2 regions of the Chryseomicrobium imtechense genome follow, and region 2 is predicted to be linked to the other one. Evidence: predicted binding sites of a transcription regulator. Region 2 holds the regulator's gene; the other holds the start of a gene.
What was found. Region 2 encodes NrdR, which represses ribonucleotide reductase genes. Its sites were predicted from a motif close to AACACNATATATNGTGTT; they were not measured.

Region 1: AB5N96_RS02835 (vitamin B12-dependent ribonucleotide reductase) is a predicted target of NrdR. The motif match lies at 7,190-7,207, and genes of this name have one in related genera.

Annotation. Positions count from the first base shown of each region.
Region 1 covers NZ_JBGOBM010000002.1:228,631-244,624, reverse strand. Annotated here, with positions in the region: gene nusB (transcription antitermination factor NusB) at 1-105, opposite strand, end outside; gene AB5N96_RS02865 (Asp23/Gls24 family envelope stress response protein) at 247-642, opposite strand; gene accC (acetyl-CoA carboxylase biotin carboxylase subunit) at 635-1,999, opposite strand; gene accB (acetyl-CoA carboxylase biotin carboxyl carrier protein) at 2,021-2,506, opposite strand; gene AB5N96_RS02850 (hypothetical protein) at 2,652-2,792, opposite strand; gene efp (elongation factor P) at 2,828-3,388, opposite strand; gene AB5N96_RS02840 (M24 family metallopeptidase) at 3,400-4,458, opposite strand; gene AB5N96_RS02835 (vitamin B12-dependent ribonucleotide reductase) at 4,594-7,155, opposite strand; gene AB5N96_RS02830 (lipoate--protein ligase family protein) at 7,318-8,151, opposite strand; gene AB5N96_RS02825 (rhodanese-like domain-containing protein) at 8,221-8,610, shown strand; gene gcvPB (aminomethyl-transferring glycine dehydrogenase subunit GcvPB) at 8,884-10,341, opposite strand; gene gcvPA (aminomethyl-transferring glycine dehydrogenase subunit GcvPA) at 10,334-11,680, opposite strand; gene gcvT (glycine cleavage system aminomethyltransferase GcvT) at 11,700-12,773, opposite strand; glycine riboswitch at 12,921-13,012, opposite strand; gene AB5N96_RS02805 (shikimate kinase) at 13,122-13,637, opposite strand; gene AB5N96_RS02800 (ComGF family competence protein) at 13,826-14,263, opposite strand; gene AB5N96_RS02795 (hypothetical protein) at 14,251-14,520, opposite strand; gene comGD (competence type IV pilus minor pilin ComGD) at 14,513-14,938, opposite strand; gene comGC (competence type IV pilus major pilin ComGC) at 14,944-15,249, opposite strand; gene AB5N96_RS02780 (type II secretion system F family protein) at 15,262-15,994, opposite strand, start outside.
Region 2 covers NZ_JBGOBM010000002.1:22,971-38,964, reverse strand. Annotated here, with positions in the region: gene AB5N96_RS01855 (M42 family metallopeptidase) at 31-1,122, opposite strand; gene AB5N96_RS01850 (dUTP diphosphatase) at 1,189-1,677, opposite strand; gene AB5N96_RS01845 (sigma-w pathway protein ysdB) at 1,769-2,158, shown strand; gene AB5N96_RS01840 (DUF1294 domain-containing protein) at 2,170-2,430, opposite strand; gene rplT (50S ribosomal protein L20) at 2,706-3,065, opposite strand; gene rpmI (50S ribosomal protein L35) at 3,102-3,302, opposite strand; gene infC (translation initiation factor IF-3) at 3,334-3,852, opposite strand; gene thrS (threonine--tRNA ligase) at 4,104-6,038, opposite strand; gene AB5N96_RS01815 (ABC transporter ATP-binding protein) at 6,351-7,064, opposite strand; gene AB5N96_RS01810 (ABC transporter permease) at 7,061-8,620, opposite strand; gene AB5N96_RS01805 (Fe(3+) ABC transporter substrate-binding protein) at 9,219-10,286, opposite strand; gene dnaI (primosomal protein DnaI) at 10,380-11,324, opposite strand; gene AB5N96_RS01795 (replication initiation and membrane attachment family protein) at 11,330-12,664, opposite strand; gene nrdR (transcriptional regulator NrdR) at 12,679-13,146, opposite strand; gene speD (adenosylmethionine decarboxylase) at 13,248-13,622, opposite strand; gene AB5N96_RS01780 (glyceraldehyde-3-phosphate dehydrogenase) at 13,834-14,853, opposite strand; gene coaE (dephospho-CoA kinase) at 14,965-15,567, opposite strand; gene mutM (bifunctional DNA-formamidopyrimidine glycosylase/DNA-(apurinic or apyrimidinic site) lyase) at 15,577-15,994, opposite strand, start outside.

The DNA of each region.
Region 1 (15,994 bases), 210 kb from region 2:
CTTTTCTTCGGTCACATGCAACATCGCTTCATTGACGTCCATCTCGGAATGATCGAGTTGGAACAACACACGCAGGGCATGCTCGCGGGCTTCTCTTCTTTTCATAGACTTGACTCCTTTTTCACTTCACTATGCTTTTCATCATAGCATAGAAATGGCGGTTACAAAACTTAATTCCCTATTCAGAAAGTTTTTGAGTAATCAAAAAAAGAAGTGCCTCACAGAGGTTCTGTGAAGCACTCTTACTTAATTGGATTCAGGTGTTTCGAATTGAATTCCTGTCACGTGAACATTGACTTCTTTGACTTCAAGTCCCGTCATATTTAAAATCGCTTGACGGACATTTTGCTGAACTTCTTGAGCAACAGTCGGTACAGCCTTACCGTAGCGAATGGTACAAAACACATCGATGAACAACCCTTTGGCAGAGATGTCTGTTTTGATTCCTTTGCCATGCACTTTTTTGCCTAAGAGTTCAACAACTCCAGCAGCAAAGTTTCCACGAGTTGCAGCCACTCCATCTACTTCATGTGCTGCGATTCCTGCAATAACTGTCAAGACTTCAGGAGCAATCTGAATTGATCCGAGATCACCTTTACCTGTAGACATCTGAAAAAATTCTTGGTCTTTTGTTTCAGCCATTGATTGTCTCCTCCTTCATGATTTCGTATGTTTCTAAAAACTTCGTGTCAAAGTCACCTGAGCGGAAGACTTCGTGATCCATTAAACGCAAGTGGAATGGAATCGTTGTTTCGACACCGTCGACGATGAACTCTTGTAATGCACGCTTCATCTTCAATACAGCTTCTTCACGCGTTGGGGCATGCACAATGAGTTTAGCGACCATTGAGTCGTAGAATGGTGGGATTACATAACCTGGGTACACTGCGGAATCAACTCGAACACCGTAGCCACCTGGCGGGAGATACATGACGACCTTCCCTGGGGATGGCATAAAGTTTTTCGATGGGTTTTCAGCATTGATCCGGCACTCAATTGACCAGCCATTTAATTGAATGTCTTCCTGCTTGATTGTCAATACTTCTCCAGAGGCAACAAGAAGTTGTTGTTTGATCAAATCGACGCCTGTTACCATTTCGGTTACAGGATGTTCTACTTGGATACGTGTATTCATTTCCATGAAATAGAACGAATCGTTAATATGGTCGTAAATAAATTCGACTGTTCCTGCTGATTCATAATTCACAGCAAGCGCTGCTTTTACAGCTGCGTCTCCCATTTTTTGACGCGTGGCTTCTGAAAGTGCTGGAGACGGTGCTTCTTCCACTAGTTTTTGCATGCGACGTTGAATCGAACAATCACGCTCTCCTAAGTGAATTGCATTTCCGTGCCCATCTGCTAACACTTGAATTTCCACGTGGCGGAACTCTTCGATGAATTTTTCTAAGTATACACCAGGGTTACCGAATGCAGCTTGTGCTTCTTTTTGCGTGATTTTGATTCCTGTCACGAGTTCTTCCTCAGAACGGGCCACACGAATCCCTTTCCCGCCACCACCGGCAGTGGCTTTGATGATCACAGGGTACCCGATGTCTGATGCGATAGATTTCGCATCTTCAATTGTCTCTACAATACCTGTTGAACCAGGGACTACAGGAACGCCAGCTGCACGCATGGTTTCACGAGCGACATCTTTCGTCCCCATTTTTGAAATAGCCGAGCTAGATGGCCCGATGAACTTGATGTTGCAAGTCTCACATAGTTCTGCAAAGTCTGCATTTTCTGCGAGGAACCCATACCCTGGGTGAATCCCGTCGGCTCCAGTTAGTTTTGCAACGCTCATAATGTTTGAGAAATGTAAGTATGAATCTTTTGATGTGCGGGGTCCAATGCAATAGGCCTCGTCAGCTAGTTGCACATGCAGTGCTTCTTTATCAGCTTCAGAATAGACGGCGACTGTTTGGATATCCATCTCTTTACAAGCACGGATTATACGCACTGCGATTTCGCCACGATTGGCAATCAATACTTTTTTCATAGTCGTCACCTCTTCGATGAATTATTTAATAGAGAACAATGGCTGACCGTATTCTACTAATTGGCCGTCTTTTACGAGAATCTCGACGATCTCTCCTTCGATTTCAGCCTCTATTTCATTAAATAGTTTCATCGCCTCAACGATACACACGACTGAACTTGCAGTAACTTTGTCCCCTACTTTTACGTATGCATCTGCGTCTGGAGAAGAAGCTTCATAGAACGTTCCAACCATTGGAGAAGTAATTGTTTTATAGGCAGATGTATCAGCAGCTGGAGCTGATTGTTCAGAGGCTGCTTTTGGTGCTTCTTGAGCCGGAGCTGCTTGTTCAGCGACTGGAGCAGCAACTTGTGGTGCAGATGGTTTAGCAACAGGTGCTTCTACTACCGTCGTCGTAATGCCATGTTTTTTTAGTTTTAGTTTTGTGCCTTCTGATTCAAATACAAATTCATCTAATGAAGATTGATCCATTAATTTGATAATTTCTCGGATTTCTTGAATTTTCATTGCTATCAAACTCCCCTATTTAAGTAATGACATTCTTTCCACAGTCTATTCTACCGTTTTTCAACAAAACGCGCACTCTTTTTTAGTACCTGCTCTTATATTTCCCACTTTTCAAACAATAAAAATACTCGCACAAGGCGAGTCTTTAATACGCTGAATAGTCGACTTGGACTTTAGTAGCTTCGGGATATTCTTTTTTCACTGCGTAGATAATGTCATTCGCTTCTTCTGGACTGACCATCTCTGCCGATACATTCACTAACACGTGATCTTCTTGAATTCTCACCAAAGCTTCCGGATAGCCGAGTGATGAATGAGAAATTATTGAGCGCGTGAGACGTATGCGCCTTCTGAAGTATTGATGATCAAACGATCTCCAACATTGATGAATAAAGGAACAGTAACCATTACACCGGTTTCAAGTTTCGCAGTTTTTGAACCGCCACCAGACGTATCTCCTTTGATTCCTGGCTCTGTCTCGATTACTTCAAGCTCGACAGTGTTTGGTAGCTCGACACCAAGCGTTTCGCCTTTATATTGGATAATGCTTAGTTCCATGTTTTCTTTCAAGAACTTCAACTCATATTCGATAGACGTTTCAGGAAGCTCTACTTGATCGTAACTTTCTGTATCCATGAATACGTGCATGTCACCATTTGCATAAAGATACTGCATTTTGCGCGTATCGATCTGTGCTTTCTCTACTTTTTCACCTGCACGGAATGTACGCTCATTCACTGAACCACTGCGAAGGTTGCGAAGTTTCGAGCGAACGAATGCAGCGCCTTTACCTGGTTTTACGTGTTGGAACTCGATAACGCGGTACAAGTTGCCATCAAACTCGATTGTCAGGCCTGTTTTAAAATCGTTTACTGAAATCATGTGATTTCCTCCTATAAAATAACTAATTCTTTTGATGTATGCGTCAGTTTTTCAACGCCTGTTTCTGTGACTAAGGCGTCATCTTCAATGCGCACACCACCGATTCCCGGAAGATAAATTCCTGGTTCAATTGTGATAACCATTCCCGGCTCTAATACAACATCTGAACGAGATGACAATCCAGGTCCTTCATGTACTTCTAAACCAATTCCGTGACCAAGTGAATGACCAAATGCCTGGCCATATCCTTTTGATGCGATGTAGTCGCGAGAAATAGCATCTGCCTCTTTCCCTGTCATACCCGGTTTGATTTTTTCAAGTGCAAGCAATTGAGACTCCAGTACGACTTGATGAATTTCTTTCAGCTGATCAGTGGGTTCACCTACTGCAAGAGTACGTGTTACATCCGAGACATACCCATTGTAATAAGCACCGAAATCCAGTGTAACAAAATCGCCTGACTCAATCACTTTATGTGTTGCGACACCGTGAGGAAGTGCTGAACGGACACCGGAGGCTACAATGATATCGAATGAAGAAGAAGTTGCACCTTGCTTTCGCATGAAGAACTCTAATTCGTTTGAGACATCAAGTTCTGTCATCCCTGGTTTGATGAACGTCAAGATATGTTCATATGCATCATCTGCAATTTTACATGCGTGCTTAATAATAGTAAGCTCGTCTTCGCTCTTAATCAAGCGGATTTTTTCAACAATTCCAGAAGTCGGAACAAGTTCTGTTTCGAGTGCTTTTTGGTAACGATCATACTCGGCATAAGACATCGCTTCTTGCTCGAAACCGACTTTCGTTAGCTGATGTTCTTTCACAACTTCAGCAACTGCTTCGATTAACGTGGTTTTTTGCTCAATGATTGTATAGCCTTCGATTTGTGCATTTGCTTGCTCTGTGTAACGAAAATCTGTAATGAAGAAAGCATCTGACTCCGTAATCAGTGCAACTCCTGCAGTCCCTGTGAAACCTGTTAAGTAACGACGGCTGTATGGGTTCGTGACGAGTAGTGCGGATAGTGAAGAATCGGTTAATGACTTGCGTACTTTTTGCAATTTCATGTAGTTGGCCTCCTATTTAAACACTAGTCTTAGTGTAGCATAGCCGAAAACGATTCCGCTATCCTTCAATGACACATAAAAAGCATTTTCCCATAGAGTACCAGAGAAAATGCTTTTTAACGTATTAGTTATGAATTAAAGTCCACACTTCAACTGCGCTCCACAGTTTGTACAAGTGTTACAGCCACCAAGTTCCTCAACCGTCCCTTTACGACACACTGGACACGTGTTGCCAACTTCTGAACCGATTGTCACATTTGTGCTGCGAAGATCTTGAATTGTATCGATTAAAACGATTGGTCGTTTTTGTTCTACTACTTCATCTTGCACTTCTGTCATATCATTTTCTTCTGCTTTTAGTGTCAATACTTGCGAGTCACGGCTACCGTCGACATAAACTGTTCCACCTTTTGCACCGCCATGGTAAAGACGCTCGTATACGCCTTCTACTTGTTCAACCGTATACCCTTTTGGCGCGTTTACAGTTTTCGAGATAGATGAATCAATCCAGCGCTGAATGATACACTGCACATCTGCATGTGCTTCTGGTTTTAATTCCATTGCCGTCACAAACCACTCTGGAAGTGTTTCAGAAGATGCATCCTGATTGCGCTCTAAGTACTCACTGACAATATCCGCTTTTACTTCGATGAATTTACCAAGACGGCCGCTACGATAGTAAGTGAACGAGAAGTATGGCTCAAGTCCAGTCGATACTCCAACCATCGTTCCAGTAGAACCTGTTGGTGCCACCGTCAATAGATGCGAGTTACGAATTCCTGATTCCAGAATAGACGCGCGAATCTCCTCAGGCATTCCTTGCATGAAGCCTGTCTCTGTGAATGCTTTGCGAAGGCGCTCTGTCTCTTGTTCTGTATCACCGACTAAAAACGGGAAGCTTCCGCGTTCTTTCGCAAGTTCAACAGATGTCTCATAAGCTGTTTCAGCAATTGTTTTGAAGATTTCATCAACGAGTACATTTCCTTCATCTGAGCCATATGGTTTCTCACAGTAAATCAGTAGATCCGCAAGTCCCATTACGCCAAGCCCTACACGACGCTCTCCAAGAGCTTGTACTTTATTCTCTTCTAAGAAGTATGGTGTCGCATCAATTACATTATCTTGCATGCGAACACCGACACGTACTGTTTCTTTCAGCCCTTCAAAATCTACTGTTTTCGTATCTTTTTGTGCGAATTGAGCGAGGTTGACCGCTGCAAGATTACACACACTGTATGGTGCAAGTGGTTGTTCTCCACATGGGTTTGTAGCCACTACTTTTTGACCGTATGCTTTTGCATTCGTCTTGTCATTGGCATTGTCGATAAAGAAAATACCAGGCTCTGCAGAGTACGTAGCACAAATATTGATGAGGTTCCAAAGCTCGCGTGCTTTGATCGTGCGGTATGTGCGCACTTCATAGCCCATTTGCTCCCATTCGCGAACATCTCCAACTTTATGCCATTCTCTGTTGTATACTTCCATATCTTCTTTCGAGTAGTTCTCAACAGCTGGGAAGCGAAGATCAAACTCCGAATCGTCTTCAACAGCTTGCATGAACTCTTTCGTCAGTGTGACAGAAATATTTGCACCCGTTAAGAACTCTGAATTATGAACACTGTAGTGTCCACCATCACGTAGTTTAGATTCCGCATCACGAATGATTGCTTCACTAAAGCCGCCCAACCCTGGAATTGCTTTGTAATTGACAATCCCTTGGTACATCTGTTCTTCCTGCATGGAAAGTGGCTTAAATTTTAATTTATCTTTTGCGAGTTGTGTAATCCATTCATCATGCGTATTCTCGATCAAATACCGCAAAATTCGCGGATTTTGCATCTTAGAGATGATGAACTCCGCAATATCTGGATGCCAGTCTGCAAGCATAATCATTTGCGCTCCACGACGAGATCCGCCTTGTTCAACAAGATGTGTTAATTTCGCAATGTCATCGAGCCACGAGACAGATCCTGAAGATTTCCCGTTCACTCCACGTGCAAGTGTGTTCCGAGGACGAAGTGTAGAACCATTTGTTCCAACTCCCCCTCCACGACTCATGATTTCCATAACTTGTTTGCGGTGATCACTAATTCCTTCGCGTGAATCTGGAACAAATGGCATCACGTAACAGTTAAAGTACGTTACGTCTGTTTCAGCGCCTGCTCCGTAAATGACGCGTCCAGCTGGGATGAAATTAAGTGAAACAAGTTGTTGGTAAAATTTCTCGAACCATTCTTTGCGTTTTTCTTCTGTCGTTTCAACACTTGCAAGTCCTGTTGCATTGCGAAGAGCGATTTGCTCATAAAAAAGCTCAAGTGGTTTTTCAATCACAGATAGCGGTCGTGTGATTTCACCTGTCTTTGCTTTTTCAGGGTCGTCGATTGCACTGCGATATTCTTCATCAATGCGAACGACAGCTGTTTTCTTGTCCCAATCTATTGAGACGATTTGCCCAAGTCCACGCGCAGGGAATTTTGGGTCTTCTTTTACTGTTAGTACAACAAAATCATCTGCTTGGAGTGTTTTTTTCTCCGTATCTTTGAAGGAATAACGATCGATCATCACCAGTCGTGAGACGCCCTTGTGTGTTAACTTCATATCTGGTGTGATGGGGTGAACTTGAGGAAATTTCTTGATTGCTTCGTTCAATTGTTGGATAGCTTGTTGATGTGTTTGTAGAGTAGATGGTGAGACCATGTAAATTCCTCCCGAAATAGATTATTCACTTCTTGACACAATATATAGTGTATATAGAAATCATAAAGCACAATATATTGAATGTCTAGTTTGAACTGACCTCTTTCAAAATATGAAACTTTGAACCTATTTCGGTGGAATTCCATAGCCCAGAAGTGGCGATTATTTTCTAAAATTCCATTCTGGTGAGCGATACCTTGATGCAGCTAGATTCTTCACATATGCTTGCTGTTGTTCATCAAGAGAAAAAGAAGTGAGGTGAATATTTAGAGCCGATTCAAAGCCATCACGGAAAGCGGGAATGCAGTGATCAACCGTTACCGGATTTGATACTATTTTGTTGATTGAGATAGCTTTTTGCCCTAAGCTCTTTTTCACTTTTTCTTTGTGGTCTTCAGAACTATAAGAAAAACAGTTAATATATTTTTCTTCGTCTAAATCCACAAGAATTGCTCCATGCTGTAAAATCACGCCACGTTGACGTGTTTGTGCAGATCCCGCAACTTTCTTGCCCTCCACAACCAATTCATAATAAGACGGCGCATCGAAACAGACAGCTGATTTTGGTTGGTTTAAGGACTCACGATCGCTTTCCGTTTTAGGAATAGAAAATTGTGCCTGCATTCCGAGATTGCGAAACCCCTGTAAAATACCTTCACTAATCACGCGGTACGCTTCTGTTACCGTCTTAGGCATGTCCGGGTAGTCTTCTGAGACGATGACGCTGTACGTCAGTTCATCTTCATGTAATACTGCGCGTCCTCCTGTGGGTCTTCTTACAAAATCAAGTCCCATGTCTTTTACAGCCTGCAAATTGATGTCGCGTTCCACCCGTTGGAAATAACCAATTGATAATGCAGCAGGTTGCCATTGATAAAAGCGAATGATAGGTGGGATGAGTCCTTCCGAATGCCATTCAAGCAGCGCTTCGTCTAAAGCCATGTTGTATGCGGCGTCTTGTTTACCGGAATCAAGGAAATACCAAGTGTTTGTCATTGAATTGCCTCCGTTTATCATTGAATCTCTCTACACTACTACATTATAATAGAAATAGAGAAGGGAGTAATGAAGTTGTTAGAAATCGTCTTAGGTATTTTAGGTGCCATCATTGTGTTTGGGATTTACACATTCTTTACTGGAATGAAAATGAAGAAATCTGTGACGACGCTCTCTCAGGATGAATTTATCCAGGGATATCGCAAAGCGCAGTTAATCGATGTACGTGAACCAAAGGAATTTGACGGTGGTCATATTCTAGGTGCCCGTAATATTCCTGCAAGTCAAATGCGTACGCGTATGAAAGAAATTCGCAAAGACAAGCCCGTTTACTTGTACTGTCAAAGCGGTGCTCGCAGCGCCCGTACAGCTCTCACACTTAAAAAGAACGGATATGACCAGCTCTATCAGTTAGAGGGCGGCTTCCGTAAGTGGACAGGTAAGATCAAATCCAAATAAATCGTTAATGAAATCAGTATCTACTCTTCCTTTTAGAGTGGATGCTGTTTTTTATTGATTAATGATTTAAATGGTAAGGTCTTGGGTGATTTTAGAAAGATGCGCGAAATAGTTTCCATAATACCAGGAAGTGGTGAACGTCAGGAAATAACCGTCGAATCTTTCGACTTAGCCACTGAATCTTTCCATTTATCCATCGAATCTCAAGACACAATTGCCAAACGCACAAAATAAAACGCCACTCGCAAAATCACGAGTGGCGTTCTCCACATCTTACTTTGAATATCGCAACACAGGCTTACGCGCTGCTTTCGTTTCATCTAGACGACCGATCACCGTCGTATGTGGCGCATTTTGCACCATTTCTGGATTCTCTTCTGTCTCTTTTGCGATTTGAATCAATGCATCACAGAATGCATCTAACGTTTCTTTAGACTCTGTTTCCGTCGGCTCAATCATCATTCCCTCTTCTACATTTAACGGGAAGTAGATTGTTGGCGGATGATAGCCAAAGTCAAGCAAGCGTTTTGCCATATCCAGTGTACGTACACCCAGTTTCTTCTGACGACGACCACTTAGTACAAACTCATGCTTACAGTGGCGGTTGTATGGAAGGTCGAAGAACGGCTCTAAACGACGCATCATATAGTTTGCGTTTAATACGGCATATTCTGTTACCGCTTTTAGCCCGTCTGGCCCCATTGAACGAATGTACGTGTATGCACGTACGTTGATTCCAAAGTTTCCGTAGAACGGTTTTACGCGTCCGATTGCTTGTGGACGGTCGTAATCAAATGTGTAACGGTCATCTTTTTTCACAAGGACTGGTGCTGGCAAGAACGGAATCAAATCTTTCTTCACGCCAACTGGACCAGAACCTGGACCACCACCACCGTGAGGACCTGTGAATGTTTTATGCAAGTTCAAGTGAACACAATCGAAGCCCATGTCGCCAGGGCGTGCTTTTGACATAACCGCATTTAAGTTTGCTCCGTCATAGTAAAGCTTTCCGCCGACACCGTGAATGATGCTCGCCATTTCTAAAATATGCTCTTCAAATAATCCGAGTGTGTTCGGGTTTGTCAGCATAAGCGCAGCTGTGTCATCACCTGCCACGCGGCGTAGATCTTCTAAATCCACTAGACCGAACTCATCTGATTTAACAGTTACTGTTTCAAAGCCCGCAACTGTTGCTGATGCTGGGTTTGTTCCGTGCGCTGAATCTGGAACAATTACTTTTGTACGATGGTGATCACCGTTTGACTCGTGGAACGCACGAATCATCATAAGAGCAGTCCACTCTCCGTGAGCTCCAGCTGCTGGTTGAAGTGTTACATCATCCATACCCGTAATTTCAATCAAATGCTCTTGAAGGTCGTACATCAATTCCATTGCACCTTGAACAGATGATTCATCTTGTAATGGGTGAACGTTAGCAAATCCAGGGAAACGCGCAACGCTCTCATTGATTTTCGGGTTGTATTTCATCGTACATGAACCAAGTGGGTAGAAACCTGAGTCTACACCGTGGTTTCGATTTGAAAGTGCCGTGTAATGACGCATAATATCTAACTCTGATACTTCTGGAAGCTCTGCTTCTTCCGCGCGCAACATACCTTCAGGCAGAAGAGAAGAAAGATCAACTTCTGGTACATCTAAATCTGGCAAGCTATAGCCGATTCGGCCTTCAGTGGATAGTTCAAAAATCAAGGGTTGGTTATCTTTATGCATAATAAGCCCCCATTTCCTGCACAAGTGCATCGATTTCTTCTTTCGTGCGTTGCTCAGTTACCGCAACTAATACGTGATCTTGAAGATCTTTATAATATGTGCCTAGGTGTAGTCCACCGATAATTTCTTTTTCTAGTAGATGAACATTCAAACCTTCTACACTGCCTGGTAGTTTCACAACGATTTCGTTGAAGTGTGCGCCATCAAATACTACTTTGAATCCAGCTGCTTCAAAAGCTTGCTTCGCGTATGCTGTCTTCGCGATGTTTTGAATCGCCATATGTTTTGTGCCTTGCTTTCCAAGAGCGGTCATCGCAACACTTGCAGCTAAAGCATTCAATGCCTGGTTTGAACAGATGTTTGATGTCGCTTTATCCCGACGGATATGCTGTTCGCGCGCTTGAAGTGTCAATACATAGCCACGTTGCCCTTGATCGTCAGTCGTTTCACCAACTAAGCGACCTGGCACTTTACGCATCAATTTCCCCGAAACCGCAAAGTAACCACAGTGTGGTCCTCCGAATGCTTCAGAAATCCCAAACACTTGCGCATCTCCAACTGTAATGTCCGCACCGAATTTACCTGGTGGTGTTAACACGCTTAATGCGAGTGGGTTGGAAGAGCTTACAAATAGGGCACCGTGTTCGTGCGTCATGTCTGAAATAGCTTGCATGTCTTCAAGTTGGCCAAAGAAGTTTGGATATTGAATCATTACGGCTGCAATCTCATTTGATAATTGCTCTTTTAATGCTGCAAGGTCTGTCTTCCCGTCTTTCTGTGCAACAACTTCAACAGCAATATTTTGACCGTGCGCATACATCTTTACAACATCACGGTACTCCGGATGTACAGCTTCAGAAATCAAAATCTTTTTGCGACGTGTGTGGCCTGCCGCTAAATTTCCAGCCTCTGCAAGTGCAGTTCCGCCGTCATACATAGAAGAGTTCGCAAGTTCCATCCCTGTCAATTCACAAATCATCGTTTGGAATTCAAAGATTGCTTGCAATTCACCTTGTGAAATTTCTGGCTGATACGGTGTGTACGCCGTATAGAACTCAGAGCGAGAAATCACATGGTCGACAATCGTTGGTTTGAAGTGATCGTAGACGCCTGCTCCGATAAACGATGCGTAACGTCGGCTGTCTGCATTTTTTGCAGCCATTTTTGTTAACTCTTTTAGTAACGCTGTTTCCGATTTTGCAGGTTTGATATTGTACTCCCCTTTGAATCGAACTTTTTCAGGGATATCAGAAAATAACTCATCAATAGAAGATACTCCAATTGTTTCGAGCATTTCCTTTTGATCCTGCTCAGTCATTGGTAAGTAACGGTGTTTGATCATAACTGGATCGCTCCTTTTATTTTTGTCGCTTGTAAAATGGCGTTGCTACAGTCACTGCTTTTAGACGCTTATTACGAATTTCAACTTCAACCTCTTGACCGAGTTCCGTATAGTCAGCCTTTAGGAGGGCAAGACCGATGTTTTTCTTTAAAGTTGGTGATTGTGTACCTGTTGTCACTTCGCCTACCTCTACGTCTCCAACGAATACTTTGTATCCGTGACGAGGAATTCCTTTATCGATCATTTCGATACCGACAAGTTTACGTGGTTTGCCTTTTGCGACAATTGCATCTTTTCCAATGAGATCTTCTTTCGCTGTTTTAACCGCAAAGCCAATTCCAGCTTCAAGTGGTGAGATATCTTTTGATAATTCTTGACCATAAAGAGGTAAACATGCTTCAAAACGCAGCGTATCACGTGCTCCCAAACCTGCTGGTACGACTTCACCTGAAGATAAAAGAGTTGTAAATAAATCAGGAAGTACTTCGTTTTTTGCATATAGCTCGAAACCGTCTTCTCCCGTATACCCTGTGCGAGAAATGATTACGTCTTTACCATCGACTTGTCCCTCAACAAACGTAAAGAATTTTAAGTCTGCTAGAGGTGTTTCTGTATAATTTTGAAGGAATTCTTGAGCTGCTGGACCTTGGAGCGCAAGTAACCCCCAGTCATCCGATTGATTGTCAATATGAACGTCGCCTGAGACATGCTCGTTCATCCAAGCTACGTCTTTGTCGATATTGGATGCATTTACGACTAACAAATACTTTTCATCATCAAATTTATACACTAACAAGTCATCAACTGTTCCGCCGTCTTCGTAACACATCGCCGCATACATCGCTTTACCAGGTACGAGCTTCGAGATATCGTTCGTGACAAGCTTTTGAATGAATGCTTCACTATCTGCCCCAGTGATCCAGACTTCTCCCATATGGGATACATCGAACAAGCCTGCTTTTGTACGGACAGCTTCATGCTCCTCTTTAATGCTAGAAAACTGCACAGGAAGGTCCCATCCACCAAAATCAATCGTTTTTGCTCCGTAATCAGCATACAAATCATACAAAGGTGTACGTTTCAAATCTATTCCTCCTCAGTTGAATTCATAGTATTGTGAATTTTTCGCATAAAAAAAGACAGAAACCCAATTTCGTGGGTCTCTGTCCTGTTACCTGAAAGTTTTGCCATAGGCTTATCTTCTTTGGTGGCTAGTGTTTAGCTCTCTCCAGAGGTGCGTCCAGTCCGAGTCTTTTTGCCTGAGAGATTCATGTACTAGACATTTGCTCCTTCGGCGACGCAAAATGCGTTCTCTCCCCGTACCTTCATCCGCAATTTATGCTGTTTTCAATACCTACATCCTAACATTCACGTATTGAAAACGCAATCTTTTTCTGTTTTTGAGTTTATACACGAACTATATAATGAAAATAAGTAATTAATGTTCGCCTTTTAAACGATTTACTTGAAATGCACAGTATTCTGTTATCTGTCGCAACGTTTTTCCTTCTGTTCGAATGACAATATGGGCTGCTTTTTTGTAAAATGGAAGCCTTTCATTGTACAATTTTTCAATTTGTTCACGAGTACTGCGCTGGACAATCGGACGATTTTTGTCGCGGTGAATTCGCATCCAAATATCTGGAAACACTGCATTTAAAAACAATACAAGTCCTGTCTCTCGCATAAGCTTCCTGTTCTCTTCTGCTATAGCCGCACCTCCACCGGTAGAGATTATACAATACTCATCTCTAAATCCTGCCAAAAATTCGGTCTCGAGCTTTCGAAAATGGGCTTCACCATATCGTTCAAAAATTTCTGGAATGGACATGCCTTGTTGTTTGACGATTTCTTTGTCCATGTCATAGAAGGGTATTCGAAGTGCGAAGCTCAGTCGCTTTCCGATTGCCGTTTTTCCACAGCCCATAAAGCCGATTAAGTAGACTTTTTTCACTACACTCACTCATTTACTTCGATTTGTTTTTTTCAGTATACACTATCCACCGCTGCTCTGCCTTCTCCCTATAGATTTTTTCCAGAGAATCATAAAAGTTGAGTTGAGCGAGGTAATGCGCCGATCCAAACAACATGGCTACGAGAAGTAGTTGAACAATTAATAAGGTGAGTGGCAAGATATACCCTCTAGAATACAACATCTCGATAAGTCTCCCTTTTAAACGTTTCACCAGACAGCAACTCCACAGAGAGTACAACTTTATTTTCATCTACTTTTATTGTGCAGGACGAGACATTCAACAGCATCGGTTCATTTCCTGCCCCGTTCTTAGATTTACGAATCCGTGTCCCTACTTTTTCATAGCGATGCACTGTTGTTTGTTGCACGATGTTTAAGGAACACGAAGAAAAGTGCGGACTAACGTGGCTGCTGGAATGAATCAAATGCGTAAATTCCAACCAGAATTGATCGAATTCCTGATGCTCCGCACTCTCAGTATTTTTTACATAGTCTGCTAGTACCGCAGAAAAAACTAACAAAAGTGTAGTGGTGAGACCTAGCACCAGAATTTGCAAGAGCTGATCTGCTAGTGTAAATCCCTTCTCACTTTTTATTCTCGGCAAGAGAGTTCCTCTCCATTTTTGGCAATGCACCACATCTCTCCCTTCCAATAACTTGTATAGATTTCATTATCTAAGACAAGTCTCCCTTCTGATTTACCAACCAATTCATATTCCGCTAAAGTAGTGAAATAATCGAATTTTGAGGCAGTAAGATTTTCAGTCATCGCAGTCACTAATGGAACGGTCGTGAAAATCAACACTAACAAACAGCTAAATGCAGCAAGCGCCTCTACTGTACTCCATCCGCGTTCATTCAAGCTGCACCCTCCCTTTCCCAATATGAACCGTAATGGTCTTATCTCCTTTTGAAGTTACAAAGATTGCGGTCCCAAAGGAAGTGATTGATCCATCCGCAGTAAATTGGATGATTGATAAATAAGAGGTATCTTTAAACCTAACACTGTCAGGAAACTTGACTCGTTTAAGCTCATTAATTCCCGAATGTATTGTATAAACTTTTTGTGCGGAAGAAAAATTTACGGCATAAGGACGTTTTTGCTCGATGGAGGAGACTTGCGCAGACAAAATATCCTGTTTCAGGAGTAAGAAGAATTGCGTTTCCTCTATTTTTATAGAAGTTCGATAGCTGTATAGAATTGAAAAACTAAGTACTAGTGTAGCAATGAGTAATACAACGAGTGCTTCCGGAAATGTAAAACCTGACTCATTCTTCATACGCTTCACTTATTGTTAACTACACCTGCAGCTATCGTTAATTCGGTACCGTCTGGGCAGACCAATGGACCCTCTTTTACAAATCCCTCTGACTGTAAGTCAGCAAGGTCTGGTTTTTTCTTAAACTCGAGTTTATAAGACTCGATTTGACTAGAAAGCATCGTGCGATAGGCCTCGCATCCCTTTTCATCAATCGTCGCGGTTTGTCGTGCGATATTAGGAATTGTCACAAGCAATAATACAGAAATAATTAATAAAACGATCATCATTTCTACTAAAGTAAAACCTTTTTGATTTTTAAGCCATCTCATATTGAATTCCTCCTAAAGTGATAGTAGATTGTACATCGGTAACATTAACGATAAATAGGCACTCACCACTAAAGCGCCCAATACTAAAAATAAGACTGGTTGCATTATTGCAATCGCTTTTGTGACTTTTCGCTCAAGAGTATCCATTGTAAACTCTTGAAACAATTCAAGTTCCTTCGCAATATAACCATGGATTTCACCATATTCCACATATCGAATCAATGCTTTTGTGAACCACCCAGATAAATGCATAGCTTTTGAAAATGAATGACCACTATTCAGATGAAAGAGCGTAGCAGTTGCCGATGACTTTAAAAGTTCTGAACGGTTGGACTCCATGTAGCGAAGTGATTCTGCAATGGTAAAACCACTTTCAAGTAACATACTCAAGTCTTTTGATAGCATATATCCAGTCAGTTCGTTTTGGTACTTTCGGATAATACGGAATTGTCGAAAACGGTGGGTATTGGGTTTTCTTCTCATACTACCTATTACACACGCCATCATGACGAACAAAATAGCGGCTCCAGTTATAAAATAAAATGGCAAAGAAAAGACTATCTCTACATAGGTCACAGCTTCTGGATTTGCACGTTCAATAATGGGACGAAAAATCGGAAGGAAATATAATTTGAAGACAACAAATAACAGAGACATGAAGAACAATAGTCCGACTGGGTAGCTAAGGGTCCGGATTGCCTTTTGTTTTAAGTTGTATCGGACACGTAAATTATGCGCCGTCACT
Region 2 (15,994 bases):
CTTTCGTGTAACCCAGGGGTTAAACTTCTATTAGTTGAACTTCAATGTCTCAACCGTATCTTTATCCAATTTTTTAATGACTTCAACAATCAATTTCACAGCATTTTCGTAATCGTCACGATGCAAAATACCTGCATGCGAGTGAATGTAACGTGTCGCAACACCGATTGCAACTGCTGGTACTCCATTCATCGTCAAATGAATTGCACCTGCATCTGTTCCGCCTCCAGCAATTGTTTCGAACTGGTACGGGATACCTGCTTCATCTGCTGTGTCGACAACTAGGTCACGCAATCCTTTGTGAGAGACCATAGAAGCGTCGAACAGGACGATCTGAGGACCTTCGCCCATTTTTGACGTTGATTCTTTTGGTGTAACACCAGGTGTGTCACCTGCGATACCGACGTCAACTGCAAATGCGATATCTGGTTGCACTTTCATAGCTGCAGTTTTCGCACCACGTAGACCCACTTCTTCTTGCACTGTTCCAACACCGTAGACCGTGTTTGGATGTTGTTGATCTTGAAGGCCTTTTAAAACATCAATCGCAATGGCACAACCGATACGGTTATCCCATGCTTTTGCAAGAAGCAATTTCTCATTGTTCATCACGTGGAATTCGAAATAAGGTACAATCATGTCTCCTGGTAATACACCCCAAGACATTGCTTCCTCTTTAGAAGAGGCACCGATATCAATAAACATATCCTTGATATCTACTGGCTTTTTACGAGCTTCTGGTGATAAGATGTGAGGCGGTTTTGATCCGATGACTCCAGTAATGTCCCCTTTTTTACGCGTAACAATCGTCACACGCTGAGCAAGCATGACTTGATTCCACCATCCACCTACTGGTTGGAAAAATAAGAATCCTTTGTCGTCGATACGAGATACCATAAAGCCAACTTCATCTAAGTGACCTGCGACCATGATTTTCGGTCCATCTTCTGTAGAACCAGTTTTTTTCGCAATCAAGCTACCTAAATTGTCATATGAAATTTCATCAGCAAATGGCGTGATGTACTTTTCCATAACCTCTCGTGCTTCACGCTCATTGCCTGGAATTCCGCGTGCATCTGTTAAATCTTTTAGCATTGTCAATGTTTCATCTAGCTTCGTCATTATTTCGACCTCCTAAACAATCTATTCCCATTATACGAAAAGACTGAATAGAATGTAAACAACAAGTTAGTATCCTGTCTGTTGTCTAGTATAATTTACTTCATTTTTGGCGTGGTACGCCTCGACCACTTCATCCGTTGTGAACCCAAGAAGTCGTGCAATTTCTGCATAGCCTTCCCATATTGAAGTATAGTTTTTTGCAGACGGCACTTGTTGGAAATTCGAAATTCCTTTGTAAGTCGCTAGAAATGCTTCATTTAAATCCATATATTCTGCTCCGATTGGCCATTCAATGAGCTCATCGGCAAGTGACTTTTCAATTCCTATCGAGAGCAGGAAGTGAATCGAATCCACATATTCTTCGAGAATAATCGCTTTTTCAGAAGGCCCCTTATCACTCCAAAACTTGAAACTTCTCGTTTCGTTGGCCAGTTCTCCAAGTTCTACTAATAGAGCAATCACTTTTCGGTCAAAAACATCTTCTTCAATACCACGTTTTTGTTCAATATAGCTATCTAATTCTCGTTGCATCTTCACTAAAGATTGGAGATTCAAAGTTTTTCACACCTTTTTCAAATAGTTTGAAACCAAATCAATTTTGGTTCGTATAGATAATGGAATGGTTATGTATAAAGGGAGTGGTATCATGATATTTCGGCTCGTACTGATAGTTGTTGTCGCCTACGCATTGTATAAAGTCATGCGATATTTACTCGATCCAAAACGAAAATTGGATGAAGCGGTGCAACAGGAGTCCTACTATTTTTATGACGACAGTAAAAATGCGCGAAAAAACTTTTTGATCGCGTACCAAGGTACGTTATTTGAAGGTGAAAAATACCTCGGCACAACAGAAGACGCATTCGACGTCGTCTCCATTTTTGTCTGGGCACATGACGCTACAAAACTGCAAGGAATGACGCGTGAAGATTTTTTATTCCTTGAAAAAGAGATTCAGCTTAGCTATCCAAATGCCGTAATCAGCTGGAAGAACCCAATCGAACAGTTGATGAAAGGTTACCGAGAGTCCGTGTAAACGGGCTTTTTTTAATTGTAGAGATATACAAGTAAAAACAGTTGTGCTACGGCAAGCATTAAAAATCCGATTCGGAAAGATGTATGTTTGGTCTTATGACGAAACATTTGCATCCCCGCGTAAGCACCTGGTCCTCCTCCAAGAATTGCGAGCAACCACAGTGTTTTTTCAGGAATACGCTGCCCTCCTTTTTGTGCTTGTCGTTTGTCATGGCGCATTGTGAATAGTGCAGCGATCGACATCCCAACGACGATGATCCACATGTATTCCATGTTTAGACGCCCCCTTTCTTTACTTAGTGTATAGGAAAATTACCGGAGGAACAAAACAAAGTTACGAGTTGATTCGTAACTAGTTTTCCCCAAGAGCAAGTTTTACGCAATGGAGGGGCTGACTCTGGAGGGATTAAAAGTTGGAACGTGAGGCCCCGCAGGAGTGTGCGACGAGGAGACTCACGATCCGCCCTCGGAAAGCAGCCCCGGAATGGAGCACAACTTACGAAAAAAAACTCCCCTTCCATAAAGGAAAGAGAGCTCATAGCTTGAACTTATTTGTCCATTGCTTTTTTAGCAGCATCTGCTAACTGAGTGAATGCAGCAGCATCCGTTACAGCTAGGTCAGCTAACATTTTACGGTTAACTTCGATACCTGCTAATTTAAGACCGAACATTAAACGGCTGTAAGAAAGACCATTCAAACGTGCTGCCGCGTTGATACGTGTGATCCATAATTTACGGAAATCACGTTTCTTTTGACGACGGTCACGGTATGCGTACATACCAGACTTCATAACTGCTTGGTTAGCAACTTTATAAAGTGTGTGTTTTGAACCGTAGTATCCTTTAGCTAATTTAATGACTTTTTTACGACGCTGACGCGTTACTGTTCCACCTTTTACACGTGGCATATTAAACAACCTCCTGCTATTTCATTTATAGTCGAATTACTTCATGTACGTTAATAGTGTGCGGATGCGCTTGTAGTCGCCTGAAGAAACTACTTTAAGCTTGCGAAGTTTACGTTTCGCTTTTGTAGATTTGTTTCCAAATAAGTGGCTACCATATGCACGGTCGTGCTTAAGTTTACCAGTACCCGTCTTTTTGAAGCGCTTAGCTGCTCCACGGTGAGTTTTCATTTTCGGCATGTCGAATTCCTCCTAAACAATTTCTAAATGCTTATTTCTCGTTCTTTGGCGCTAAAACCAAGAACATGCTGCGTCCGTCCATTTTCGGTTTCTGCTCTACAGTAGAAACCTCTGCACATGCTTCTGCAAAACGATCAAGGACACGTTGTCCAATCTCTTTATGCGTAATCGCACGGCCTTTGAATCGGATCGATGCTTTCACTTTGTCCCCTTTTTCAAGGAACTTAATGGCATTACGAAGTTTCGTTTGGAAATCATGTTCGTCAATCGTCGGGCTCAAACGAACCTCTTTCAATACAACGATTTTTTGATTTTTACGAATCTCGCGATCTTTTTTCTGCTGTTCGAATTTGAATTTACCATAATCCATAATACGAGCAACAGGTGGCTTGGCTTGAGGGGCCACAAGGACAAGGTCTAAGTTAACGCGAGCAGCAATCTCGAGTGCTTCGTTACGTGTTTTGAGTCCAAGCTGATCACCATTTTGGTCAATTACACGAATTTCTCTTGCACGGATGCCTTCGTTTACATACATGTCTTTGCTAATAATAATCCACCTCCAAATAGTATCGCGAATACAAGGTCGGGTATGAAGTGCAGTTGCTATTCACAACTTGTACCCATATAAAAAGCGGGCAGACATCTCTGTCTGCCCGCCGCTATACGACATGCAAAATTGCATGTGAAAGTCGTTCTTGTGCGAACCAGTCAACAAAGAGTCGAACAGGTGAGAAGCGGGCAGCCTCTTCTTATACCACAAACATGTATTCAATAACCTTATTTACTATAGCACCTGAACAATCAGTTGTCAACAGATGACTGCACTTCTTTTACAATATGCGCAAAGAAGTCTTCAATTGCCATGCTCTCTGATTTTTGTTCGCCGTATTTACGGACGTTCACTTCGCCTGCTTCTTTTTCTTTATCCCCAAGAACCAGCATGTACGGAATCTTTTGCATCTGGGCCTCACGAATCTTGTAGCCAAGTTTCTCTTCACGGTCATCAATGTGCACTCGGAAGCCTTTTGATTTGAATTTCTCTTCTAATTGCTTCGCGTAGTCATGGTGTACTTCGTTTGAAACCGGAATAATCTGTACTTGGACTGGAGCCAACCATGTTGGGAATGCCCCTTTGTACTCTTCAATAAGGAAGGCAACAAAGCGTTCCATAGTAGAAACGACTCCACGGTGGATAACGACTGGGCGATGTTGCTTTCCATCTTCTCCGATATAGTTCAAGTCAAAGCGTTCTGGAAGAAGGAAATCAAGTTGTGCAGTCGACAACGTCTCTTCTTTTCCAAGAGCCGTCTTGACCATGACATCAAGCTTTGGTCCGTAGAATGCTGCTTCGCCTTCTGCTTCATAGTACTCAAGGCCAAGCTCGTCCATCGCTTCTTTTAACATCCCTTGTGCACGTTCCCACATTTGATCGTCATCGAAGTATTTCTCAGTGTCAGCCGGATCTCGGTATGACAAACGGAACGAGTAATCTTCTAAGTTAAAGTCTTTGTATACTTCTAAGATTAATTGAACAACGCGTTTGAACTCTTCTTTGATCTGGTCTGGACGAACGAAGATATGCGCGTCATTTAAAGTCATGCCGCGAACGCGTTGCAGCCCGGATAGAGCACCTGACATCTCGTAACGGTGCATTGTGCCAAGCTCTGCAATGCGAATCGGCAAGTTCCGGTACGAGTGAATGCCGTTCTTGTAAATCATCATGTGATGCGGGCAGTTCATCGGACGAAGAACGAGCTCCTCATTGTCCATTGCCATCACAGGGAACATGTTTTCCTGATAGTGATCCCAGTGACCACTTGTCTTGTACAGTTCCACACTTGCCATGACTGGAGTATACACATGATCATAGCCAAGCTGTACTTCTTTGTCGACGATGTAACGCTCGATAATGCGGCGGATTGTTGCGCCTTTTGGTAGCCATAACGGGAGACCTTGACCAACTTTTTGGTTGTTCATAAATAGGTCGAGTTCTTTTCCGATTTTGCGGTGGTCACGTTCTTTTGCTTCTTCAAGTAAACGAAGATGTTCTTTCAAATCTTCTTTAGTGAAGAATGCAGTCCCGTAAATACGCTGAAGCATCTTGTTGTCACTGTCTCCACGCCAATAAGCACCGGCAACGCTCAATAATTTGAACTCTTTTAACTTCCCAGTTGATGGCACGTGTACACCACGACAAAGGTCGAAGAATTCACCTTGCTCATAAATCGATACTTGTTCATCCGCTGGAATCGCCTCAAGCAACTCGAGTTTATAAGGATCCTCAATTTCAGAAAAACGTGCATAGGCTTCGTCACGCGATACATCGTGTCGTGTGATTGCAATATTTTCGTTAATGATTTTTTTCATTTCTTTTTCAATTGTAGGAAGATCTTCAGATGTGATGGCAGTCTCCGAATCAATATCGTAGTAGAATCCACCTTCAATGACTGGACCTACACCAAGCTTTGCATCTGGATATAGTCGTTTCACAGCTTGCGCTAACAAGTGCGCGGATGAATGACGTAAAATTTCAAGTGCCTCGGGTGCGTCGGGTGTGATGATTTCCATCTTTCCACCTTCAGCAAGCGGTGCTTTCAAATCAACAAGTTTGCCATCGATCTTAGCAGCGAGCGCTTTTTTTCGAAGTCCTGGACTGATTGACTGAGCAACATCTTCCATCGTTGTGCCCTGTTCAAACTCCTTAACAGTGCCGTCTGGATAAATCAATTGAATCATACGAATCTCTCCTTTTCATGTGGTGCGGAACGCAAAAAATCCCCGTCCCAATAAAGGGACGAGGAATAAATTCGTGGTTCCACCCTTCTTCTGTCTACACGGATGCAGACGAAGCTCTACGTCGGATAACGGCCGGTGCCGGTATGCATTGGTTTGCATACTGTTCAGAGGTGGTAATTTAAGGGCTATCCATAAGAAGCTCACAGCCTAGGCTTCTCTCTCTAAAATGGCAGGACCAAAAATCATGTCCTCGTCACTACATGTAACGATTATGAAAATTAGTATACCGATACGGGCACGATTGTGCAAGACTTATTTCAAGATGACCTCTGGACGCTTGAGTGGTGTACCCAACATGTCGCAAGGGCGGCCAATCTTGGATATCTTTCCTTTGTCGAGTTTGACGATGCGATCCGCAATCGTATGTGCATCATCTTCATCGTGTGTCACAAAAATCGAAGTGATCTGGGCACGTTTTAAAATCGAGTACAATTCTTCTCGGATTTTGTATTGCAGTTCTTTATCTAAATTTGAGAACGGCTCATCCAGCAGTAACAACTTCGGATTTGGCGCTAAAGCACGTGCGAGAGCCACACGTTGTTGCTGCCCGCCACTCAGTTGATGCGGATACCGTTTCTTATATTCCGTCATCTCAACTAATTCCAACACTTCATTTGCACGCTTCAATCGGTCCGTGCGTGATAATTTGCTAAGACCAAATTTCACGTTATCGAGCACTGTCATATGTGGGAAGAGTGCATAGTCTTGGAACACCAGTCCAATCCCCCGCTTTTCGGGCTGCACGAAATGATTCCCATCAAATAATACGTCATCGTATAATTGAAATTTTCCTTTAGAAGGAATTTCAAGACCTGCTAAGATCCGAAGCATTGTGCTCTTTCCACTTCCACTTCGTCCGAGTATCGAAATCACTTCTCCAGTCTCGATCGACATCGAAAAATGATCAATTGCTAAGTCTTTGCTGTTGCGGTACGAAAAACATACATCTTTTATCTCAATCGTCATTTCGCATCCTCCTTATCCAGAAGTTTATAAAACACAAAGATGGCCAAGGCACTCATCGCGATGATGATAATGGACGGTTGACTCGCTTGCATGATTTTTTCATCGCTGGCATACTGGAATGCTTTTGTTGCGAGTGTATCAAAGTTAAATGGACGTAAAATCAGCGTTAGTGGTATTTCCTTCATAATATCAACAAACACTAGGATGAAGCCAGAAATAATAGCTCCTTTTAATAATGGGATGTCGACCTTGAAAAATGTCTTTGTCACCGAAGCGCCGAGCATTCGGGAAGCCAAACTAAAATTGACACCAATCTTATCGTAGCCTGATTCAACCGCATTGTAGCCGATTGCAAAGAATCGCACGATGTACGCTACAATTAGCATCACGACGCTTGTGCTCAGTACAAGTGACGAGCTAAAGCCCCATGCTGTATAGAGAGGCACGAGTTGACGATCTAACCAAATGAACATCGTCACGATCGCCACGGCAATGACCGCTCCTGGAATCGAGTACCCGACAATTGTAAACTTCGGCAAGATTTTTCCGATACGTCCTCGTGTGAAGCGCTGGAAGTTCCCAACGATTAATGCGCCAATGACAATTACAAATGCAGCTACTCCCGCAACATATACCGAGTTTCGAATGTACGTTGTAAATTCACCATTAGGAATGGATCCCCATGTCAATACAAACCAATCGACAAGTTGAATGACAGGAATCAAGAATGCCAAGCTGAAAATAAACGTTACATAACCGAATGCTCCCCATTTTTTAAACCCCTTCAGTTGGACTTTCGGAAGCGGATTCACTTTTGTGTTCGAGTAACTAAATTGTTTTGTTCCGCGTAACAGCTTCTCAATGACGAGCATCAACACAACAAACGTCATCAAAGATCCTGCTAGCTTGATTGCTGCATCTATATCCCCGAGTCCAAACCAAGTTTGAAAGATTGCTGTACTAAACGTCTGGATGCCATAGTATTTCACAACACCATAATCATTAAGCACTTCTAGTGATACTAAGCTTACCCCACCAATAATGGCAGCACGTGAGATTGGCACCACTACTTGCAAGAATATGGACCATGGCCCTTTTCCAAGTAGTTTAGCGCTTTCAACAAGTGACGCCGCTTGCTGGGACAAGAATACTCGTGTGATGGTGTAAACATATGGATACAGGAACATCGTATAAATGAAAATAGCTCCTGGAATATTCATAATGTCAAAGAACCGTTGATCGACTTGAACATCGAAAACGTTCCGTAATGTCGATTGGATAACACCGGTGTAGCTCACCATACCTGAGTATGTATAGGCCGCTATGAACGGTGGAATCGACAATGGTAGAATCAACGCCCATTTGTAGAACCGACTGAGTGGAAACTCATACTGGGCAATCAACCAAGCAAGGCTCGTTCCAATTACAATGGTTCCAATTGCCGTGTAGAAGACCAACAGGAAAGTGGTTTCCATATAGTTCCACAGCATATATTCTTGAATATGCTCCCAGTTCTCACTTGCTGGTGCTACTAGTCCACTGATAATGGGTAGCATTGGTGAAAGTAAGGAAAGCACGATGATGACCGAGAGGATAGTCCACCCGTTCAAGTAATACGAGAGTTTTCTCACGTGGCTTCAGGCCCTTCTGAAATCCGATTTCTTCGCGAGTTTCATTATAGCATGACCACTGCCCTGGTGTATGTGAAATGATACTCATTCTCGATGAATGTTCACAACTTAGCAACTATTTGGTTTTTGACCCCCCTACGGTCAGGTCACCTTTTCCTGGGGGAGTTTCCCTGAGCCTCCCCACGTAAGCTGAAAGAAGAACACTTTCAGCTTCGTTGCCGGGTCTCAGGAAAACTCCGATTGCCCGGGAAAAGGCAACCTGACCTCCGGGGGTTCAAATTTAAAGTAATTAGTTTCCATAAAATCATTTGTGGCGCTAAACGAGGGTCTGCGGTCGTTAAATACCAGTTCACGGTCTTTAAATGTATGATTACAGTCGTTAATTGCCGGCTCTCGGGCCTTAAAGAAGTAGAAGGTGACAGGTATCTTTTGCCAGGAAAAGGCAACCTGACCGTAGAGGTTCAAACTTTCAGGACAAATCAAGAACACTAAAAAAGCCCCCCGAAATGGGAGGCTCACTGTATTATTTCCAACCTACTTGGTTGAAGATCATAATTGTTTTTGCATTGTTTGTACCAAGCTCAGACAAAGGAATGTCTTGCTCTTTGAACTCGCCCCAAGACTGAAGAAGTTCAGAAGCTGGTACACCTTCATTTACTGGGTATTCATAGTTTGTTTCTGCAAACACTTCTTGTGCTGCATCTGCTGATAAGAACTCAAGAAGCTTAATAGCATTCTCTTTGTTTTTCGAACCTTTTACAACACCCGCACCTGAAATGTTCACGTGTGTTCCAGTTGTTTCTTGGTTCGGGAAGAAGACGCCTAAGTTTTCAGCGACTTTTACTTCTTCTGGGTCTTCAGAGTTTAACATTTGCCCTAAGTAGTATGTGTTCATGATGGCAACATCACCAATACCAGCTGCGATTGCTTTCGCTTGGTCACGGTCTCCACCTTCAGGGTCACGCGCGAAGTTGTTTACTAAACCTTCTGCCCACTCAGTAGCTTTTTCTTCTCCATCGATTGCGATGAATGAAGCAAGTAGTGATTGGTTGTACACATTTTCAGATGAACGGATCAACACGCGGCCATTCCACTCGTCTTCTGTTAATGCTTCATATGTTGAAAGGTCTTCCGGTTGAACAGTGTCTTGGTTGTATACAAGAACACGTGCACGTTTTGTTAGACCAAACCATTGGTTGTCTCCATCACGATATTTCTCAGGAATTTGCTCATTTAAAACATCACTTTCCGCAGCTTCCAAAACGCCTTCTTCTTTCGCACGGAACAAACGACCTACGTCAGCTGTGTATAGAAGATCTGCTTCAGTTGCTTCGCCTTCACGCTTAATGCGCTCTAGCAGCTCATCAGCTTCACCTTTGATTACGTTTACTTTGATTCCAGTTTCTTCAGTGAACTGTGCATATAATTCGTCATCCACATCGTAGTGACGGCTTGTATAAAGGTTTACTTCGCCAGACTCCTCAGTTGCTGCTGGTTCAGTAGAAGTTTCTGTTTCAGCTGGCTCGTTGTTAGAAGAACAAGCTGCTAGGAATAGTGCCAAGATGGCAATCAGTGAGAATAATTTCTTCATGATGTAGCTCCTTTTTAATTGATAATGAATTTCATTTCCATGGATTAGTATAGCGTCATTGAGAATGAAAATCAACAGAAAAGACGAAAAAGTTTAGTAACTTTCTCGCCAGTTCTTCCCTTGCAATTGTATAGGAGTTGTAAGAGCTTTGATTCGTTCCATGATACGTCCTGCTTTCACGGGCTCTTTTTCACCTCGTTGCGTGGTTGTAAAATGGTGTTTGAGTTCATCATACGTAAAGTTTGAAGAGATGAATGTTGGAAGTCCTTGAGCCATTCGATGTTGCAAAATCGTGCCGATAATATCATCCCGGGTCCAACTCGACATGGTCTCTGCTCCTAGATCATCAAGCATCAATACAGGTGCATTTTTCACCACTTCCATTTTCTCACTGAGAGAATTCTCTTGAATGGACTGACGCATCTCACGCAGAAACTCAGGAACGTAGACTAAGACCGTAGCAACTTGACGGTCTGCTAACTCGTTTGCAATCGCCCCGAGAATATAGGATTTGCCGACACCAAATGGCCCGTGCACATAAAGACCTTTCGTCGGAAGTTCTCCTGAGGATTCATACGAATCTATAAACGTTTTCGCAGCGCGAATTGCGAGCACGCGCGAACCATCCGTCAAATCGACATTCGAGAAAGTGGCCTGCAACACGTCTTTTGGCATATGCATACTGTGTATCATAGCAGAAATCGATTGGCGCTCGTCTTCGATACGGCCGTTTCGGCAACGAAGATAGTCAAGTTCAATACGTCCTCTTCCCATTACAAGACGCGGTTCGAAGCCTTTGATCAGATTCACACAACCGGCAACATTGGGACAGCCTTTGCAGTCGTGGGTCTGCTCGATGTATTCATACAGTTTGCTCATACTCGATTCCAATACAGCAGGAGATACTTCCGCCTCATTTTCTTGTAGAAACTCTTGGATATCTCGATTTTCTAATACTTCTCGTTTCATTTCTTCCATTCGTGTCGCAAACGAAGGATTTGAAATCATCCGTTTAAGCGTTCGATTGATGGGTTCCACTTCGATCACCGGCCTTTCGTTGCGCTGATTTCAGCAAGCAACTTTTGACGTTCTGCTTCTATATCTATAGAGTCATCCACTTTACTAGCTTTTGGTTTTTGATCTAACCAGTCCGGAACCTTCTCTTGACGTTTATATGGTTTCCCGGAGGCACTTTGAGCGGTCTCTCCATTTTTCCATTTCATGTATTGCGTATGTTCTTTACGCGCAAGTTCCATTGCTTCTTTTGCAGTCTTGACATTTTTACGCACCCAATGAGAGGCAATTTTTTCAGCGAACGATTTCGTGAGTTTCATGTCCGTCCGCAACATGACGTATTGGATGAGAACATTGATCACACCGACTGGCATTTCGTAAACGGTCGCAAATCGATTGACCAGTTCAACGTCTGCTGGGAACGGCTCTTTTCCACCCGCACTATCACGAAGCACATCAAGCGGCGCACTTTCCTCTAGATAAACAAGATACTCTTGTTCTTTTGAAAGTTTGGGAGACGCCGATTCTGGAGAATTCTCCCGTTGCACTTCAGGTGTTTTAATTGATTGCAATCCGACTTGTTCCCTCGCATGCAATTTAAAATAATCTTCACAAGATTTTTTTAGACGCTCCGGAGAGATCTTTGTCGGATCTTCGACTGCGAGGAGAATAATTTTTTGCATATCGAGCGGTGAAAAACTATATAAAAATGCAAGCTTTGCAATCAGTTGTTTAATGTCCGTCGTCAGCAATTTTCTTGGTAATAGATGCTCACTTAATCCGTCGAGTAGGAGTTGGAAGTCAAATTCATGCTCAAACTCATAATTTTGTGTTTTGGGTTGGCGGATATCACGTGTAGCACGCGTATTTTTTAAGTTTGGTTGGAATACATCCGTGAATGTGCGAGTCACTTCTAGTGCAGATGATTTCCACGTGTTAGAAGGTAAATAGCGTTTTTCAAGATTTTTAAACCCTTGATCGCCTACTTTATTCCATAGAAACACGGATAATAACGGGTCAGCAAAAAAACTTTGAGGTGAAAGTGGCTTTTGAACTTCGTAATAGAATGTCCGTGTTTCACCAGAATCACTCCGCCAAGTGCGTAGTAGACCGATTGCCTCCAAATGCGCGCGTGCTTCAAAGATTCGATTGATTGATAAGGATAGCGCATTCATCAAAGTATAGTGTGAATACTCTACTTGTTGAGTTCCCGTCATCGTCCAAAGGTGCTGATACAGTGTAAAAGCTTCCGGACCAATAAGTGGTTGATAAAGTAGCGTTACTGTTTGTAGATCGTCACTGGATAGAGGAGCAGCGACACGGGTTTGAAAGTGATCCATCGGTTGCAGTTCGTTGTGTACCATCTGCTCTCCTCCTTTTAGTGTTGAGTGGGGTTACGTTTTAAAAGTTCACGGACCTCTTCCATGAACACATTGATGTCTTTAAATTGACGGTAGACAGATGCAAAGCGTACATATGCGACTTCATCGACAGCCGCCAATTTTTCCATGACTTGCTCGCCCACCACTTCAGATTTGATTTCCGAATTGCCTGTACGACGCAGTTCTTTCTCAATCGTAAAAACGACTTCTTCTAATTGTTCGAGTGTCACCGGGCGTTTTTCACATGCACGGATCAAACCACGTAACATTTTTTCTCGACTGAATTCTTCACGCGAGCCATCTTTTTTCACGACGATGAGTGGGGTTTCTTCTACTTTTTCAAACGTTGTAAACCGAAAGCCGCACTGCTCACATTCTCGTCTTCTTCGGATGGATTTATTTTCGTCAACCGGTCGTGAATCGACTACTTTCGTGCCGTTGTATTGGCAGGAAGGACATCTCATAATTAGCGCTCCTATATGCTCGTATTTCATTCATTATACTAAAGTTAGGCCTATTCTGCACCCACAGAAAAAGCAGAGGGAGATTCCCCTCTGCTTGTAAATTACACAGTTTGTAATGATTTTGCTGCAACTGGGCCCATACCACGTGGAAGCTCAATCAATTCACGCGTTTTCGCGTTCAAAGCTTCGGCAATATAATTGGCTGCAATTGTTGGATCTAGGTCACCGCATGTATAAACATCGATACTTGCGTAACCGTGTTCCGGAAAGCTGTGAATCGTTAAATGTGATTCAGAGATGATGACGACTCCACTTACACCTTGTGGCGCAAACTTGTGAAACGCAACTTCGCGGACTTCCGCACCTGATTTAAGTGCAGCATCTACAAAAGTTTGTTCGATGAAGTTCATGTCATTCAGCTTGTCAAAATCGCATTCCCACAGTTCAGCAATGATGTGACGTCCCATTGTTTCCAATGTCCGTTTCCCCCTTTGACTGGATTTTTTAATCAAAGTGACTACCACGGGGGAAAGTTAGTCCAGAGAGGTCCTAACCCTTTAAGTAGCCGGTGCTATTTGGCACGATTTTCATTATAGGACGCCTTGTCGGGAAATGCAATAGAATTTTGATTTTCTAGTAAAAAAGAAGCCTCTCCATTAAGAGAGACTTCCATTCATCCGTACACTATTAAGCTGTAATAGCTTCCAAAGATTTTGCGACACGCTGTGTTAAATCTACAACACGTGCAGAGTAGCCCCACTCGTTATCGTACCAAGCAAGCACTTTTACTTTGCGCTCACCGATTACCATCGTTGTTAACCCATCAACCGTAGCAGAAGCAGTCGTTGTGTTGAAATCAACGGATACTAATGGATCTTGCGTAATTGCTAAAATCCCGTTCATTGAACCAGCTGCCGCTTTTTCAAACGCCAAATTCACTTCTTCGACCGTCACATCACGCTCGACATCCACAACTAAATCAACTAGTGAAACGTTAGGTGTAGGAACGCGAAGTGCTAGACCATGCATCTTCCCTTGCAACTCTGGTAACACTAATGTTAGGGCTTTTGCAGCACCTGTAGAAGTTGGAATGATCGATTGTGCACATGCACGTGCACGACGAAGATCTTTATGTGGGTTGTCTAAGTTATTTTGATCATTCGTGTATGCATGAACTGTTGTCATCAAACCGTTTACAATGCCGAATTCATCATTTAATACTTTCGCTACAGGAGCTAGACAGTTGGTTGTGCAGCTAGCATTTGAAATAACGTCATGCTTTTCTAAATCAAGTTTGTCGTCATTTACACCTAAAACGACCGTGATGTCTTCATTTTTACCAGGAGCCGTCAAAATGACTTTCTTTGCACCAGCTTCTAAGTGAAGAGCTGCACCCGAGCGCTCGTTGAACTTACCCGTTGCTTCGATGACGATGTCGACACCCATCTCTTTCCATGGAAGGTTTGCTGGATTGCGATCGCTCACGATTTGAATGCGCTTTCCATTTACGATAAGCGCGTTTTCAGCTGTTTCGACTTCCCCTTGGAAAGTACCATGTACTGAATCGTAGCGAATCAAATGTGCTAGAGTTTCAACTGGGTAGCTCGCGTTGATTGCTACAATGTTTACATCATCCTTTACAATCGCTTGGCGGAAAACCATGCGTCCAATTCGTCCAAAACCGTTAATCGCAATAGAAGCTGTCATATATACCGTTCCTCCTGTTAACTATGTGATACTAATTCACTTAATATGCAATTAGTATAACACATTAGAGTCGTTATGGTACGCTAATCCAAACATTCTAAAAAAGTTCAATTATTCTGAAAGCGATTTCATCCATTTGCTCACAAGTGCATCTACTTGAGCCTCTAATTCTTCTAAAGTTCCATCATTTCTAATCACTTCATCCGCCCATTTGGCTTTATCATCGATTGATAACTGAGAATTCATTCGCTCCAGAGCCTCTTGTTCGGACAATCCATTCCGAGCCATCAGACGTTGCTTCTGAATCTCTCTAGAAGTAGCGACAACCAAGATTTGCTCTACAAAATGTTCGAGCTTGCTTTCAAACAATAATGGAATGTCTAAAATCACGATTTTCTTCCCATTTGCCAGATGGTGATCTTTTTGACGAAGCATTTCCTTTCGAATTGCAGGATGGATAATGCCATTTAGTAGGGCACGTTTCTCTTCATTCCCGAAAATTTGGCGCCCAATTTCTTCTCGGTTCATCGTGCCATCTGCATGAAGTGCACTTTCTCCGAATGCTTGTGCAATTTTCTGTAATGTTTCACTTCCTGGTTCGACGACTTGGCGGGCAATCAAATCTGCGTCGACTACTGGAATGCCATGTTCTTTGAAACGATTCGCTACCGTACTTTTGCCGGTAGCGATACTTCCTGTTAATCCAATAATCATAGGGCCCTCCTATTTCTGACAGGTCGGACAGTAAGTAGATGTCCGGCCCCCAATTACTTTTTGTTTTGTGGCTGTGCCGCAGGTCGGACAAGTCTTCTTGCCGTACATCTGTAAAAAGTGTTGCATACTTCCGGCTCCTCCATTGACGTTACGGTAATCCGAAATACTACTTCCACCTCGTTCGATACTCTCACGAAGGACAGCGACAATTGCTTCATAAAGAGCCATTTTCCGTGCCGTTGAGATGCGTCCCACTTTTCGACTTGGGTGGATGCGCATGCGGAATAGTGCCTCTGTTGCATAGATGTTTCCGCACCCTGAAATGACGTGACCATCCATGATGAACTCTTTAATAGGTTTATTAATGTATTTTGTGCGCTGTGCCATCTCTAAATAATGCGGTAACCCTTCCTCCGCAAATGGTTCA